DNA from 2 places in the Butyricicoccus faecihominis genome. Region 2 is predicted to be linked to the other one. Evidence: a T-box and tRNA genes for the amino acid it is inferred to sense, from the RefSeq annotation. Region 2 holds a T-box; the other holds one or more tRNA genes.
What was found. The T-box of region 2 lies ahead of IEY11_RS09655 (valine--tRNA ligase). A T-box ahead of a tRNA ligase gene usually reads a tRNA of that ligase, here a tRNA-Val.

Region 1 (7,673 bases), on a different contig from region 2:
ACGCCGCATAATGCGCGCGAGGCGCTCTACTGGGCCGAGCAGGCCAAGAAGCACGGCGCTCCGCAGGCCGAGCAGCTCATCAATGCCATCAAGAAGAACGGATAAGATCGAAAACCGGCGTTTTTACGTCGGTTTTTCTTTTTTGCAGGTCAGATCAAGCGACACAGCTCATTTTCCTGTATCATGCAGGGACAAGGAGGGATTTTCATGCAAAACTGGCACGACAATGTTCTGCGGCTGATTGCCGAGATTGACCGCTGTATCCGTGCGCGTGAGGGCGAAACGCTGACACTCGCGCATTTAGCCCGGCTGCTTGACTGTTCGCAGTCGCAGGTCTCGCACAAATTCCATGCGCTGACGGGCACTTCCCTGCGGGATTTTGTACAGGCACGCCGTCCGGCGCTCGCGCTGCCCGCGGTTCGGGACGGAGAACAGCGGCTGCTCGATATCGCGCTCGACTGCGGTTTTTCCTCGCAGGAGGCGTTCACGCGCGCGTTCCGTGCGGCTTACGGCATCACGCCCGGCGAATATCGGCGCTCTCCCCGCCCGCTGTCACTGCGCACGGTGATTCGGCCGCTGGACTGCTACCTCGCAGAGCAGGCTCCCGCAGGCACGGAAAACGATGTACAGACGTATTTTATCACGCTTCCGTCGCACAAATTTGCACACATTCGCAACTACGAGAGCATCGGTTACTGGGATTTTATGCAAAAGCAGGCTTGCATTCCCGGAGCGGATTTAGAAACGGTCAGCGCCCTTCTGCGGCAGCTTGCCCCCGAAGCCGAGCAGCAGATGGCGTTCGTGAACGAGCCGAGCGGCCGTATCTGCAGCTGGGGCATTCCTCTGGCGGAATGCTGGGGTGTGCGTCTGCCGCGCGATTGCACCGACGCGGTGCCCGCTCCGCTGCAGCTAATGAAGGTCCCCGAAGGGGATTATCTGGTTTTCGAGCACGGTCCGTTTGATCTGCAGACGGAAAACAATCTTGTTGAGGCAAAAATCGAGCGTGCGATGCGTGATTTCGATTACGAGGCCGCCGGCTGCTGTCTGGATACCGCACCCGGTCGTGTGTTCTATTTTGTGCACGATTGTGTGCGTTTCTGGAAGTATATCCGGCCTGTTGTTCGATTTTAAAAAAAACAGTTGAAATTCTTTCTCGATGGTGATATAGTTATACAGTTACTCATTTTCACCTATTGGAAAGGAATTTCATGACATTTTATCAGGAATTACAGGTCAATCAGGCAGGCTCAAAGAAAATCATCCGCGAGAGTGCGTCACAGCGCGAAAAGCTGTACCATATTGCCGTGTACTTGACCAAAATTGCGATAACCGTCGCATTCTGCTTTATTTTTGTTTCACTTTACAGTCTGGGCTTCGGCGCGGACAACAGCATTGTCGGCGTAGTCGTGCTGCTGTATCTGCTCGTATTCCGCAGCGCACATCTGTGCATTCGCACAGAGCAGTCCACGCTGCTGCTCGCCGGATTTTTCGGCATTATGGCCGTCGGACCGCATGCAGCCAATCTGGCCGGCCCGGTCGGCGGATTGTTCATCAATGCTGCTGCGATTGCCCTGCTCATTCTGTTCGGCTGCCACGAGCCGAGAATGTTTAATCAGTCCACACTCGTGCTCGGCTATCTGCTGCTGTATGGTTACGATGTGAGCGGGCACGCCTATCAAATGCGCCTGTTTGGACTTGCTGTCGGTGCGCTTCTGGTCTGCGCGGTATTCTACGGCAACCATCGCGGCAATGCCTATGAGCTCTGTGCAGGAGACATCCTTCCTGCTTTCGATCTGCGCCATCCGCGCTCCAAATGGCAGCTTTGCCAGATCATCTGCGTTCCGCTCGTGCTTTTCCTTGCAGAGTTGAGCGGCATGCCGCGTGCGATGTGGGCGGGCATTGCCGCCATGAGCGCAATCCTTCCCGCGATGGACGATATGCGCTACCGCGTTCGCTGGCGTATCATTGGAAATATTGCGGGTGTTTGCTGCTTTTTAGCGCTTTATTTCCTGCTTCCGTCCTCGATTTACGCCTATATCGGCGTGATTGGCGGCATCGGTGTCGGTTTTTCCGCGAAATACGGCTGGCAGGCTGTGTTCAACACGTTCGGTGCGCTCGCTATTGCAACCAGCGCATACGGACTCAAAAGCGCGGTCGGTCTGCGTGTCGCGCAGAATGTGTTCGGCGTGGTCTTTGCGCTGCTGTTCTGCCTGATTCTCCACCGCCTTTTTGCCCGCTGGGAGCGCTCTGCGAGCTGAGCAAACAGCTGTTCTGTGCAAATGCACGGAACAGCTGTTTCTTTTTCGCGCACACCGTCAACCATTTTTCCGAAATTAGTTGACATTGCAGTAAATCTGTGGTTTAATGCAATAAGCAAAACAACGAGGAGGAACTCCCAATGAGTGACATTTCCAGCAAGCCCGCACAGCGCAGCGCGTTTTCCGTGCGCGACATCTGCTATTCCGGACTGTTCGCGGCGGTCATCGCGATCATGGCGCAGATTTCCATTCCGATGCCCGGCGGCGTACCCATGACCATGCAGACGTTTGCGATTACACTGGCGGCTGTCGTTCTCGGCGCCAAGCTGAGCACGGTTTCAAGCGTAATTTATCTGCTGCTCGGTGCCGTCGGCGTACCGGTGCTTGCGAACTTTTCCGGCGGTTTTGACAAGTTTATCGGTCCTACCGGCGGTTTTCTGATCTCCTTCCCGCTGATGGCGTTTATTATCGGCTGGGGCGCCGACCACCGCCATGCATTCCGCGGCGCGTATGTACTCGCACTGATCGTCGGCACGATTGCCAACTATGTTGTCGGCACGGCGATGTTCTGCGTACTCATGAACAGCTCGATCGCCGCAGGCGTGACCGCATGCGTGCTGCCGTTCATCCCGACCGCTGTCATCAAGGCTGTTCTTGCAACCGTGATCGGCTTTCTCGTTCGCAAGCGCATCCCGGGGCTCAAGGCATGATCCGGCTGCGCCCGCATCATCTGCTTTGCACACAAGGCTACTCCGGCAAGGGCTATAGCACAGAATTTGTGCAAAATATGAGTGCGATTGTGCATTCTCTGCGAAATGTACCGGGAACCCGAATCCGGCTTGTCTTTGGTTCGGATTCTCTATGCGCGCACTGCCCGCACCACACCGCTGACAACCTGTGCGAAGCACAGGAAAAGGTCTCTCGCTTTGACCGAAAGACGGTCGAATACTTTGATTTGCACGAGGGCGAGTATGTTTATCAGGACCTGATCCGTGCAATCGACACACAAATGACCCCAGCCATGCTGGAGGATATTTGTCGCGGATGTGCGTGGTACCCCGTCAGCGCCTGCAAAAAGAATATCTGCGGAAAATGAAATGAGGCACACCGAAAGGTGTGCCTCTTCCCCCTGTCACCAGAAAATATGTTGTCACTTCTCACAATTTATCATGTCCAGTTTCAGATATTCCTACAAATTTCCATCAAGATATTGACAACCACCTTCAAGGTGGTTATTCTTATCTTATAATAAACACCTTGCAGGTGATTATCAAAACAGAGGTGAAGCCAATGAAGCGCTTCAAGCTGTCCAACTCCGAGGAAATTCTGATGGACACCTTATGGCGGGAAAACCGTCCGCTCACAACGCTGCAGCTTGCTGAAAAAGTTACGGAAGCCAGCTGGAACACCAATTATATCGACAAACTGCTCGGTCAGCTTGTCAAAAAAGACATGGTGCAGGTCAGCGGTCTGCTGCAAAACGGACGCTATCAGTCGCGGCAGTTTGTCCCCTGCTACACCAAGGACGAATTTCTGGCGAACATGCTCGAGGAGCAAGGCGTGAACCAGGCACTGTTTGCCCGAATCGCCGTGGCGCTGTTCAAAAAAACCGCCAAATCAAACGAATCCGAGCAGGAAGAAAAGCTGATTGCCGAGCTGGAAAAAATGGTCGATCAGTACGAAGCTGCGCTGCAGAACAAAGAAGATAAATAATATGCAAATAACCCTGTTTTCCTTTATATCTGCACTTTTGTGGAGCAGTTTGTTGATCATTGTGATCTATCTTGTGCGGCACACACGCTTCCGGCCGCATTTCGGCGTGCTGACTATGGTGCTGCTTTACCTGTTCTGCGCCGCGCGCCTGCTGCTGCCGCTCGAGTTTCCGCACGCAGTGATTGTGAGCGACAGCGTCGTGTATCCGCGCATCTACAGCTTTCTGGCGCGCAAGCCCGATTCGGTCACGCACCTGCCGGTCGGACTGCTTTTGTGTGCAATCTGGCTGCTCGGCACAGTTTTTCTGCTGATCCATTACGCGCTGCAGTATCGCAAAGCCATCCGCGCTGCGCGGCAAGCCAAGCCATGGGACAGCCGCACGGTTTCCCTGCTGAGCGAGATCCGGCGGCAGACCGGCCGCACCATCAAAGTTCGCGGACGTACAGCCGCGAATATCGAATCTGCCTTTGGCGTAGGTGTGCTGCGCCGGTACATCATTCTGCCGGACAAGACGTACACAGATGCCGAACTGCACTACATTCTGCTGCATGAGTACACGCATTTTCTCAACCATGATACGGCTGTCAAGCTGCTCGTAACGCTGTACTGCATCATTTTCTGGTGGAATCCGGTCGTATACCTGCTGCAAAAGGATTTGGAACAAACGCTCGAGCTTAAGTGCGACCGCGCGATTGCACAGACGCTGAATGCGCAGGAACGCACAGCCTATCTGCGCGCCATCCTCGCCGCAATGAAGCAAGGCTGCACGCAGCAGCCGGTGCCGCAGCCGTCCACGGCCCTGTTTCGCGCCGAGGCGAATAAGGCCATGCGGGAGCGATTCACCGCCGTGCTCGCCTGCGCAGAGCAGCCGAACGGCCGAACCGCAAGCGCCGTACTCATCGGCAGCTTTGCCGTTCTGCTGGCACTGTCGTATGCGGTGCTGCCGCAGCCGGCATTCGAGCCGCCGGCCGAGCTTGACAGCAGCTCGACCGTCTATTTTAACGACGAGAATGCCTATCTCAAGCAAAGTGCGGACGGACGATACTGGCTGTGCATTGACGGTCACAAGCCGTATGAGCTGACAGAAGGTGACGTGCAATTTTATCTGGAGCACTCGGTTTTCAAATATATCCGCGAGACCGAGCAATAAAAGGCAGCTGCCGAAGGATAGCGGCAGCACAGAGAGTAAAAGCAAAATGTGGGACGAAATAGAAGCAGCTGAGATGTGGGGTCTCAGCTGCTTTTTGTGCAGACAAAAGAAAAAGCCACTCACAATGAGTGGCTTGGTGGTGGACATTAACGGGTTCGAACCGCTGACCTTCCGCACGTCAAGCGGATGCTCTTCCAGCTGAGCTAAATGTCCGAATCAGGGACGGCGGCTGCCATCCCTGCTGGCTGCAAGTTTTTACTTGGTCTTGCTGCGGCCCAGATACTCACCGGTACGGGTATCGATCTGGATGCGCTCACCCTGCTCGATAAAGATCGGAACCTTAACAACAGCACCGGTCTCAACGGTAGCGGGCTTGAGTACGTTAGTAGCAGTGTTGCCCTTAACGCCCGGCTCGGTCTCAGTGATCTCGAGCTCAACGAACAGCGGCGGCTCAACTGCGAAAACGCTGCCCTTGTAGGAAAGAACCTTAACGTTCTCGTTCTCCTTCACGAAGCGGAAATCGTCGCCCAGAGTATCCTTGCTGATCGGAATCTGCTCGTAGGTCTCGTTGTCCATGAAGTAGTACAGGTCACCTTCATTGTACAGATACTGCATCTCGCGGCGCTCTACGAAAGCCTCCTCGAACTTAGCAGTCGGGTTGAAGGAGGTCTCAGTAACCGCACCGGTTACGACGTTCTTCATCTTGACACGAACAAAAGCAGCGCCCTTGCCCGGCTTTACATGCTGGAACTCAATAACCTGCTGTACCTGACCGTCCATTTCAAAAGTTACGCCGTTACGAAATTCACCTGCGGTCATAATCGCTATGCCTCCAAATAATAGTATTTTTTACATCATTAAGCATCATTCGACTGTTCATACAAAACAGTGCTTGTATATAATACCCTATTTTCGCGTATTTTGCAAGAGGGTAACGCATATTTTCTTGAAAATTTTTATCGCGGTGGAACTCGGCGCTTTCCTGCACTGGTTGACCGGGGCATACGAACTGCCGCAGGCGGGTTCGGCCTAACGGGGCGGCTCCTTTTCCTGCACCGGCGGACCGGGGTACTCGAACTGCGTCAGCGGGTTCGCCCTTTCCGGGCGGAGAGTTTTCCGCTGAACCTCAGCGAGGGGATTCGCCGTCTGCGGACGGCGGGGACGTTGCGGCGCCCGCCGCGGGGACGACGCCGTACCCACGGCGGTGGGCAAAAAGGAAGGACAACCTGCGGTTTTCCTTCCTCTTTGAACTCCTACCTTTCCCTTGCTTCCTAATCTGGCGCAGATTTCCTATATGTGACCGCTCCGAAAAGGAGTACGGCAGTCGGGTTACCGCAGCGTGTCTTTCTCCACCTTTTCGCAGTTCACAGACAGCGTACTGCTACACATGCGGGTTAATCAACGCAGAGTGCGGCATAACCGTGCCGCACAATTCGTTAGCGCGTTATATAGACAGCACCTGCCAAGATAAATTGTACCAAACGCTTAATTCGTAGGTGCCGTGCGGTATAACGTGTTAAAGAGTTGCGCGGCACGGTTATGCCGCGCCTTGCGCAGAGTAGCCCATATGTGTAGCAGTAATGTATCTGACCCTGCGAACAGGTTGAGAAAGATACGGTAGAAAAACCCCCTCTGCCGTTCCCCTATTTTCGAAGCGGTCACATGTCGGCAATCTGCGCCAGACTATCCAAGGGAAAGGGGAGAAAATCAGAGGGTGGAAACCGCAGGTGTCTACCCTCTTGTGCCCCCGCCGGGTAGGCGCACTCCCCGCTGAGGTTCAGCGAAAACCTCCCCGCCCGTCAGGGGCGAACACGCCTACGGCAGTTCGAGTACCCCGGTCAGCCGGTGCCGAAAAACCGCCTGTGCGGTTCGCATTTTCTCGGTTGCCCTATGCCGAGAAAACGAAAAAGGCACCGCTCACGCGGTGCCTCTCCCTTCTACGGATATGTCGGTCGCTCAGCAGCAGCAGTTGCCGCAATTACCGCAGCCGCCGCAGGTATTATCACCACAGGTACCGCAGGAACCACAGCCGCCGCTGCCCTGACCGCAGCATACCCAGATCAGGATGATCAGGATGATGATCCACCACCAGGAATTTTCGCCCCAGAAGCTGTTAGAAGAACACATACTGTCATTTCCTCCTATCAAAGATTTCATTACATTCTATGGTAAGAGGCCGAAAATGGTTACACATTCTCCATTCTCAATTTTCAATTTTCGCCAATACGCCGTCCTTGTGCAGACCGATAACCTTTACGATGACCGGATGATTTTTCTCCGCCTTATCCTCTATATATACAGGAAAGCCGTAGCGTCCGTGCGCCGCCCACAGGCCGCCGGTCGGGTGCTCAGGCAGCGCGTACAGCGTGCGGCCGACAAACTGCTTTCGATAGGCAGCGCTGAGTGTCTCCGCCACCTGCTTTGCCCGCTCGGCGCGGGCGGTTTTGGTCTGCTGATCGAGCTGACCCGGCATGGCAGCCGCCTTTGTGCCCTCGCGCACGGAATACGGAAATACATGCACGGACGCGAACGCGCATCTCTCCAGAAAGGCC
Region 2 (7,673 bases):
TACACTCCCTGCGTTCAATCGCGCCAACCGTCCAAATGTTCACGCTTCCGCCGCTTCCAAAATGGTTGTTCATTTCGCCGCAGAACGGGCAAATCTCCAACAGCCCATTGTGTACGATCTGTCCGGCGCTGTCGTAAATAATTCCGTTTGTTGCTTCTTTTGCGATGTGCTTCCCGTTTCTCTCCACGTTTTCAACCTCCTTGTTTCCAAATCGCTTCAACCTGCTTCCGGCAGTATTCCGGGCCGTTCAGGTTGACCCAATCACTGATAATGGCGCGGTCTTCGTCTTCACGGTGTTTGTCGATAGCCTTGAAGTTCTCTTGCAGGGTGTCCGGGTCAAAGTATTTCACGCTGGAACCCGTACCGTGGGCCAGAACCACGCGAACAGCAATACAAGCCGCGTCCGCGCAAATTTCGATACGCAGGTTTCCAAACTCCATGAAGTACGCGCCGACGAATGACGTACTTTTCGTCAGACCGCGGGCGGTCCCGAACTCCTGTATTGCGAGGGCGCGGGCTGTCTTCGCCGTCAGCTTGCCCCCGCCGTGGCACTGTTTCTTTTTCGTCATGTTGTTTCCTCCCGCTCGAACCTGATTTTCATTTGCGCCGGGCAAAGGTCCACTTCCGGGCGACGGGTCCCCGTCCATCGCAGGCCCCCGGCTTGTCCAACGCATTTCCAGCCAGCGGCCCGCAGGCTTGCGCCGTTCTCTGTGTCCAGAATATAGGTGACTACTCGTTTATAGCCCATCGCCCGCGCCGCTCTCCATGCCGCGGCGTAAAGCATTGAACAGGCGTTGCGGGTTCCGTCCGTGCAAAGTCGGTTGACTTCCAATGTCCAACCGTCGTCAAGGTGGCGCGATACAGGACGGCCCACAATGGCAACCCCTACGATTTTTTCACCGTCAGATAGCCCAATGGAAAACTTATGCCCCACGGTTGCCCCGTGGTGTCGGTGGTTTTGCTCGACAAACGCGTTTGCTTCTCTAAGCGTCATCGGTACGATTTCAAGCACGTTGCGTTCCCTCGCTCTCCTGTGACAGCCACCAAAGCGGATTGTTCCGCTTGTCCTCATACGGGCAAGGGCTACCATCGTCACAACTGACTTTCCCGCACCCGGCACAATACTTCCGCTGGAATTCTTCATCCCACGGCGCTTCAATGACGGGCAGGCCCCGCAGGAAAGCGCCCAGCGTTTCCGGGTTCTTCGTAATTTCTTCAAAATTGTTCACCGCGAAACCTCCTTTACGAATTGACCGCTGTTTTGCCGCGGCGTTTGAAGTTCTCTTGCACGCGCTGTTGTGCAAGAACGGGGTTGTATGCTCTCCGCTGGTTGCGGTCAAGCCCGCCCGTTTCGCCACGTTTCAACTCCCGGTAGACGGTAGCCGTTGCCATACCCAGCCCATCGGCGATGTCTGCCACCCGGTCGCCGTTCAGGTATCGTGTGGAAATCTCCTTGCGGTCCTGAAAATCTATGTATCTGTACTGCCGCACCATTTCACCCCGTTTCTATTGTGTTTTAGCTCTGTTGATGGTAAAAAAATAAATGCGATAGAACGCGTACCCGTCATTCGACGTGGTATTTGTTCTTTCGCATTTAATATTACAAGCCGCCCGGTGCCGGAAAACAAGGGATATCCCTTGACAAACCCGAATTTAACAGCTATAATATTAAAGTTAATACACAAATGCAGTGAAAAAGAGGAGTATTTTTCCTTTGCGCGTTTAGAGAGGGTGCGGCCGGTGCAAGCACCTCGGCGGGGAAGAAGAAGGTCGCTTTGGAGCAGAACAGCCGAATTTTCGTTAAGCTGTTCCGTCTGACCCCGCGTTACGGGGCAACGAGTGCGCGTCTTTACGCGAATTCAGGTGGTACCACGGAGCATACTTCGTCCTGTTGTCGGGATGAGTATGCTCTTTTTTGTTTGCACAGAGGTATCCCGCATGTATATAGTAAATCAAATTGAAGGAGATAGATCAATGAGCGAACTGCCTAAGACCTACGACCCGAAATCGGTCGAGGACAAGCTGTACAAGTTCTGGGTCGATTCCGGCTTCTTCCACGCCGAGGTCAATCCGGACAAGAAACCGTACACCATCGTTATTCCGCCTCCGAATGTTACCGGCCAGCTGCACATGGGCCACGCATTCGACGAGACCCTGCAGGATATCCTCATCCGCACCAAGCGCATGCAGGGCTACGAGGCGCTGTGGATGCCGGGCACCGATCACGCCGGTATTGCAACCCAGATCAAAGTAGAGGAGAACCTCCGCAAGGAGGAGGGCCTGACCCGTTACGACCTCGGCCGCGAGGAGTTCCTTAAGCGCGTCTGGGCGTGGAAGGACAAGTTCGGCAGCCGCATTATCAGCCAGCTCAAAAAGCTCGGCACCTCCTGCGACTGGGATCGCGAGCGCTTCACCATGGACGAGGGCTGCTCCAAGGCGGTCCGCGAGGTATTCGTAAACCTGTACAACAAGGGCCTGATCTACAAGGGCCACCGCATCATCAACTGGTGCCCGCACTGCGCAACTGCGCTGTCCGACGCTGAGGTTGAGTACGAAACCCAGCCGGGCAAGCTGTGGCACATCCGCTATCCGCTGGCGGACGGCTCGGGCGACCTCGTTGTTGCGACCACCCGTCCGGAGACCTTCATGGGCGATACCGGCGTTGCTGTCAACCCGAACGACGAGCGCTACAAGCACCTCATCGGCAAGACCTGCATCCTCCCGATCATGAACCGCGAGATTCCGATCTTCGGTGACGAGTACGTTGACATGGAGTTCGGCACCGGCTGTGTTAAGGTTACGCCGTGCCACGACCCGAACGACTTCGAGATGGGTCAGCGCCACAACCTCGAGCAGATTCTCGTGTTCAACGAGGACGCGACCGTCAACGCAAACGGCGGCAAGTACGAGGGCATGGACCGCTACGAGTGCCGCAAGGCGGTTGTAAAGGACCTTGAGGAAGGCGGCTATCTGGTCAAGATTGAGGACCACGAGCACAACGTAGGCACCTGCTACCGCTGCGGTACGACCGTTGAGCCGATGACCTCGGCGCAGTGGTTTGTCAAGATGGCGCCGCTCGCCAAGCCCGCTATGGACGTTGTAAACGAGGGCAAGACCAAGTTCGTGCCCGACCGTTTCTCCAAGACCTACCTGCGCTGGATGGAAAACGTACACGACTGGTGTATCTCCCGTCAGCTGTGGTGGGGTCACCGCATTCCGGCGTTCTACTGCGACGACTGCGGTGAGATGACCGTTTCCAAGACCGATGTATGCACCTGCCCGAAGTGTGGCAGCAAGAACATCCGTCAGGAAGAGGACGTTCTCGACACCTGGTTCTCCTCTGCGCTGTGGCCGTTCTCCACGCTCGGCTGGCCGGACAAGACCAAGGAGCTCGACTATTTCTACCCGACCTCTACGCTCGTTACCGGCTATGATATTATCTTCTTCTGGGTTGCCCGCATGATCTTCTCCGGTGTGGAGCACATGGGCGAGACCCCGTTCAAGACGGTTTATATCCACGGTCTGGTGCGCGACGCGCAGGGCCGCAAGATGTCCAAGTCGCTCGGCAACGGCATCGACCCGCTGGAGGTCATCGACCAGTACGGCGCGGATGCGCTGCGCTTCACCCTCGCAACCGGCAACAGCCCCGGAAACGATATGCGTTTCTCGGATGAGCGCGTGCAGGCGTCCCGCAACTTCTGCAACAAGATTTGGAACGCATCCCGCTTTATCCAAATGAACCTGACCATCGACAAGGACAAGGCAGTCGAGCTGCCGAGCGACCTTGCCATCGAGGACAAGTGGATCATCAGCAAGTTCAACACACTGGTTGCTGATGTTACCCGCAACATCGACCAGTACGAGCTGGGTCTGGCGGCTGCCAAGCTGAACGACTTCATCTGGGAGAACTTCTGCGACTGGTATATCGAAATTGCAAAGACCCGTCTGCAGACCGGCGACGAGAACGTACAGAAGGTGCTGTGCTATGTGCTGAGCGGCGCAATGCAGCTGCTGCACCCGTTCATGCCGTTCATCACCGAGACCATCTGGCAGGCGCTGCCGCATGAGGGCCCGTCCGTTATGGTATCCGCATGGCCGGAATACAAGGAGGAGCTGCATTTTGCCGCGGAGGAGGCACAGATGGAGAGCCTGATGGACGCTGTCCGCGCCATCCGCAACCGCCGTGCCGAGATGAACGTACCGCCCTCCAAGAAGGCCAAGGTGCTCATCCTGACCGAGAAGAAGGATACGTTCTCCGCAGGCGCAGGCTTCTTCCCCAAGCTGGCATACGCTTCCGAGATTGAACTCATCGACGCGGTTCCGGCGGACGCTGCCAAGATGGCATCCGTAGTCACCGGCGACGCACAGATTTATATGCCGATGGGCGACCTCATCGACTTCGAGGCCGAGCGCGCCCGTCTCGGCAAGGAAAAGAGCAAGGTCGAGGCGGATATCGACTTTGTTATGAAGAAGCTGAACAACCCGAAGTTTGTCGATAAGGCACCCGAGAAGGTTGTTGCAGCTGAGCGCGAAAAGGCCGAAAAGCTGCGCGAGCACCTTGCAAAGCTGGAAGAGTCGATTGCAGCGCTGAACTAAGCTGCATTAAGCTGAATTAAATATAAAAAGAGTGGAGTTTTATCCACTCTTTTTTCTTAATATTTTCCCCAAAACACTTGACTGTAAACCCACTTTATCCCTTATAATGTAATCAATAGAAGGGAAGGTGATCGTATGAACATAGCGGAAGCAGAGCGCAGGACGGGATTATCCCGGGCGAACATCCGGTTTTACGAAAAGGAGGGGCTGCTCACGCCGACACGCGGCGAGAACGGCTACCGCGACTACACCGAGGACAATGTACAGACACTGCGGAAGATCATGCTGCTGCGCAGGCTGCGGCTGAGCGTGCCGGACATCCGCGCCATCGAGAGCGGCGAGAAAGCGCTGCCCGAGGCGGCGGCAGGCCAGCTCGACGTATTGCAGGGGGACATCCGCGAGAGCGAACAGGCGTATGCGATGTGCCGCGCCATCTGCGAGGACAGAGCGGAGTGGAACGGGCTGGATGTAGACCGGTACCAGTCCATCGTGCTGCCCGCAGACGACCCGCGCGAGAAAGACCGCATTCCGCCGGCCGGCTGTCCGTGGCGGCGCTTCTTTGCCCGCAATGTGGATGCCGGACTGTATGGGCTGCTGTGGTCGATGCTGTCGCAGTGGGTGTTCCGCATCAATCCGGATCATTTTATGTCGAATCTGGCGTGGACGCTCGCGTGTGGGTATGTCAGCTGGCTGCTGACGTTCGTGTTCGAGCCGGTGCTGCTGCATTACTGGGGCACAACGCCCGGCAAGTGGATCTTCGGGCTGTCCGTCCGCGATGAGGACGGAGAAAAGCTGTCCATCCGCACCGCATATGCCCGTTTGTGGGGCGTGTTCGGCTACGGCAGCTGCTATGCGCTGCCGTTCTTCGAATGGTACTGCAATTACAAGTGTTACCGCGCGTGCAAAGAAGAGGAGCTGCCGTGGGATTTGGAGAACGGGTGCAGCATCATCGTCCGCGAGCGGGAGGTGAGTTGGTATCGCGTGGCGCTGTACCTGCTGGTGCTCGTGCTGCGAGCAGCCGCAGGTTACGGCATTGACCTGTACGCCAAGCTGCCGCCCAATCGCGGCGAGCTGACTCTTGCGGAGTATGTGGAGAACTGCAACGACTGCCTGAAATATAATCAGGGCACGGCGCCGTATGTCCGGCCGGACGGAAGCTGGAATAAGGATTTGGACATAATGGGCGGCTCGTACACCGGATTCTCGCTGGGCGATTCTGCTGTATCCGATGTGACGGTCGAAACCGATGCGGACGGCTATGTGCAGTCTGTGACGGTGGTTTCGGATTCGCAGAACGGCTCGTGCGGCTATCAGGAGCGCATGACGGTGTATTACGCCTTTGCGGCCGCGTATGCCAAATGGAGCTGGCTGTATGCCGCCCACATGAGGGATGACATCATTGACGACGGCTGGGAATACGATGCACCGGATACGAAAAACGTCAAGGAGGCGCATCTCGACGGGCTGGATTTCCGGTACGAGTATGAATTCAGCGGCGCATCGCGCGATAACGCCGTGGACGGAAAGCCGATGCCGTATCATTCGGTGCTGACGATTGAGAAAGAGTGAGGAGTGGAGAGCGAAATGCTCTCCACTCTCTGCTTTATTAGAAAATTGCTTTCTTATTTGCCCAAAGTGTGCTATACTAATCTCACAAAACCATATAGATAGAGGAATAGCCAATGAAAGGAATCATTCTTGCCGCCGGTAAGGGCTCGCGCCTGTACCCGATGACACGTCCGGTATGCAAACCGCTGCTGCCGGTATACGATAAACCGATGATCTACTATCCGCTGGCTGCGCTCCTGCAGGCCGGTATCCGCGATATTCTCATCATCATCCCGCCCGGAGAGGAAGGCCCGTTCTACCGTCTGCTCGGTTCCGGCGGCCGCTTCGGCGTCAACATCACCTACGAGGTGCAGGAGGTTGCACGCGGCATCGCGGACGCGCTGCTCATCGGCTCGCAGTTCATCGGGGATGACTCGGTTTGCCTTGTTCTGGGCGATAATATCTTCTATTCCCCCAATTTCCAGAACTATCTGGACCGTGCCGTGCAGATGCAATCCGGCGCCTGCGTGTTCGGCTACTATGTCGATGACCCGCGTGCGTTCGGCGTTGTGGAGTTTGATGGTCAGGGCCGTGCGATCTCCATCGAGGAGAAGCCGCGCTATCCGAAGTCTAACTATATCATTCCGGGTCTGTATTTCTACGATAACTCGGTTATGGAGATTGCCCGCGGACTCAAGCCCTCGGCAAGAGGCGAGCTGGAGATCACGGATGTCAATATCGAGTACATGAAGCGCGGTCAGCTGCACGTTGAAAAGCTCGAGCGGGATTTCGTCTGGCTGGATGCCGGTACCGCCGAGAATCTGCTCGAATCCGCACAGGTTGTCCGCCGCGTGCAGGATGAGAGCGGCCGCTACATCGCATGTCTGGAGGAGATTGCGTACGCACGCGGCTATATCAGCCGTCAGACGCTGCTCCGTCACGCCGCCGACCTCAGCAAAACGCTGTACGGCCGCTACTTAGAGTGCCTCTAAAGGAGAATCGCAAATGCCTGTTTATACCGAAACCAAAACCTACCATACCAAGGCCCACATGGGCATGATCGACGTTACTGACGACTTCCGCGCAGCGGTGCAGAACGCCTGCCGCAAGACCGGCATGAAGTCCGGCACGATCACCGGCTTTACCACCGGCGGTGTTGCCGGTCTGACCACGCTTGAGTTTGAGCCGGGCATGGTCTACCATGACCTCAAGGCGGCGATGGACGTCTTTTCGCCCTACCGCGATGAGCAGGGAAACGTCATTTACTATCACCACCATGACACCTGGCACGATGATAACGGCTCGTCGCACATCAAGGCGGCGCTGCTCAGCCCGTTTATCGTTATTCCGTTCGTGAATGGCGAGATCACCATCGGCCCGTGGCAGAATCTGACCCTTGTGGAGTGCGATACCCGCAACCGCGTGCGGGATATTGTCTTTCAGGTGATGGGAGAATAATGCAAACTGATTCTGTATAAAAGCAAGATGACCGCTCGGAGTAGGGCCCGAACGGTCATCTTAGTTTAACT

Region 1: it has a tRNA-Val gene. The T-box ahead of IEY11_RS09655 (valine--tRNA ligase) is inferred to sense a tRNA for this amino acid. The anticodon was not compared.

The regions. Positions count from the first base shown of each region.
Region 1 is NZ_BMQH01000003.1:277,010-284,682, forward strand. Features, by position in the region: gene IEY11_RS04580 (tetratricopeptide repeat protein) at 1-105, shown strand, start outside; gene IEY11_RS04585 (helix-turn-helix domain-containing protein) at 208-1,131, shown strand; gene IEY11_RS04590 (FUSC family protein) at 1,209-2,258, shown strand; gene IEY11_RS04595 (biotin transporter BioY) at 2,399-2,968, shown strand; gene IEY11_RS04600 (DUF1284 domain-containing protein) at 2,965-3,354, shown strand; gene IEY11_RS04605 (BlaI/MecI/CopY family transcriptional regulator) at 3,549-3,971, shown strand; gene IEY11_RS04610 (M56 family metallopeptidase) at 4,033-5,121, shown strand; tRNA gene IEY11_RS04615 (tRNA-Val) at 5,259-5,334, opposite strand; gene efp (elongation factor P) at 5,377-5,943, opposite strand; gene IEY11_RS04625 (hypothetical protein) at 7,078-7,248, opposite strand; gene mtaB (tRNA (N(6)-L-threonylcarbamoyladenosine(37)-C(2))-methylthiotransferase MtaB) at 7,325-7,673, opposite strand, start outside.
Region 2 is NZ_BMQH01000009.1:7,919-15,591, reverse strand. Features, by position in the region: gene IEY11_RS09680 (hypothetical protein) at 1-187, opposite strand, end outside; gene IEY11_RS09675 (hypothetical protein) at 192-569, opposite strand; gene IEY11_RS09670 (XF1762 family protein) at 566-1,012, opposite strand; gene IEY11_RS09665 (hypothetical protein) at 1,005-1,229, opposite strand; gene IEY11_RS09660 (helix-turn-helix domain-containing protein) at 1,243-1,494, opposite strand; T-box leader at 1,682-1,894, shown strand; gene IEY11_RS09655 (valine--tRNA ligase) at 1,975-4,596, shown strand; gene IEY11_RS09650 (MerR family transcriptional regulator) at 4,732-6,165, shown strand; gene rfbA (glucose-1-phosphate thymidylyltransferase RfbA) at 6,279-7,136, shown strand; gene IEY11_RS09640 (YjbQ family protein) at 7,150-7,602, shown strand.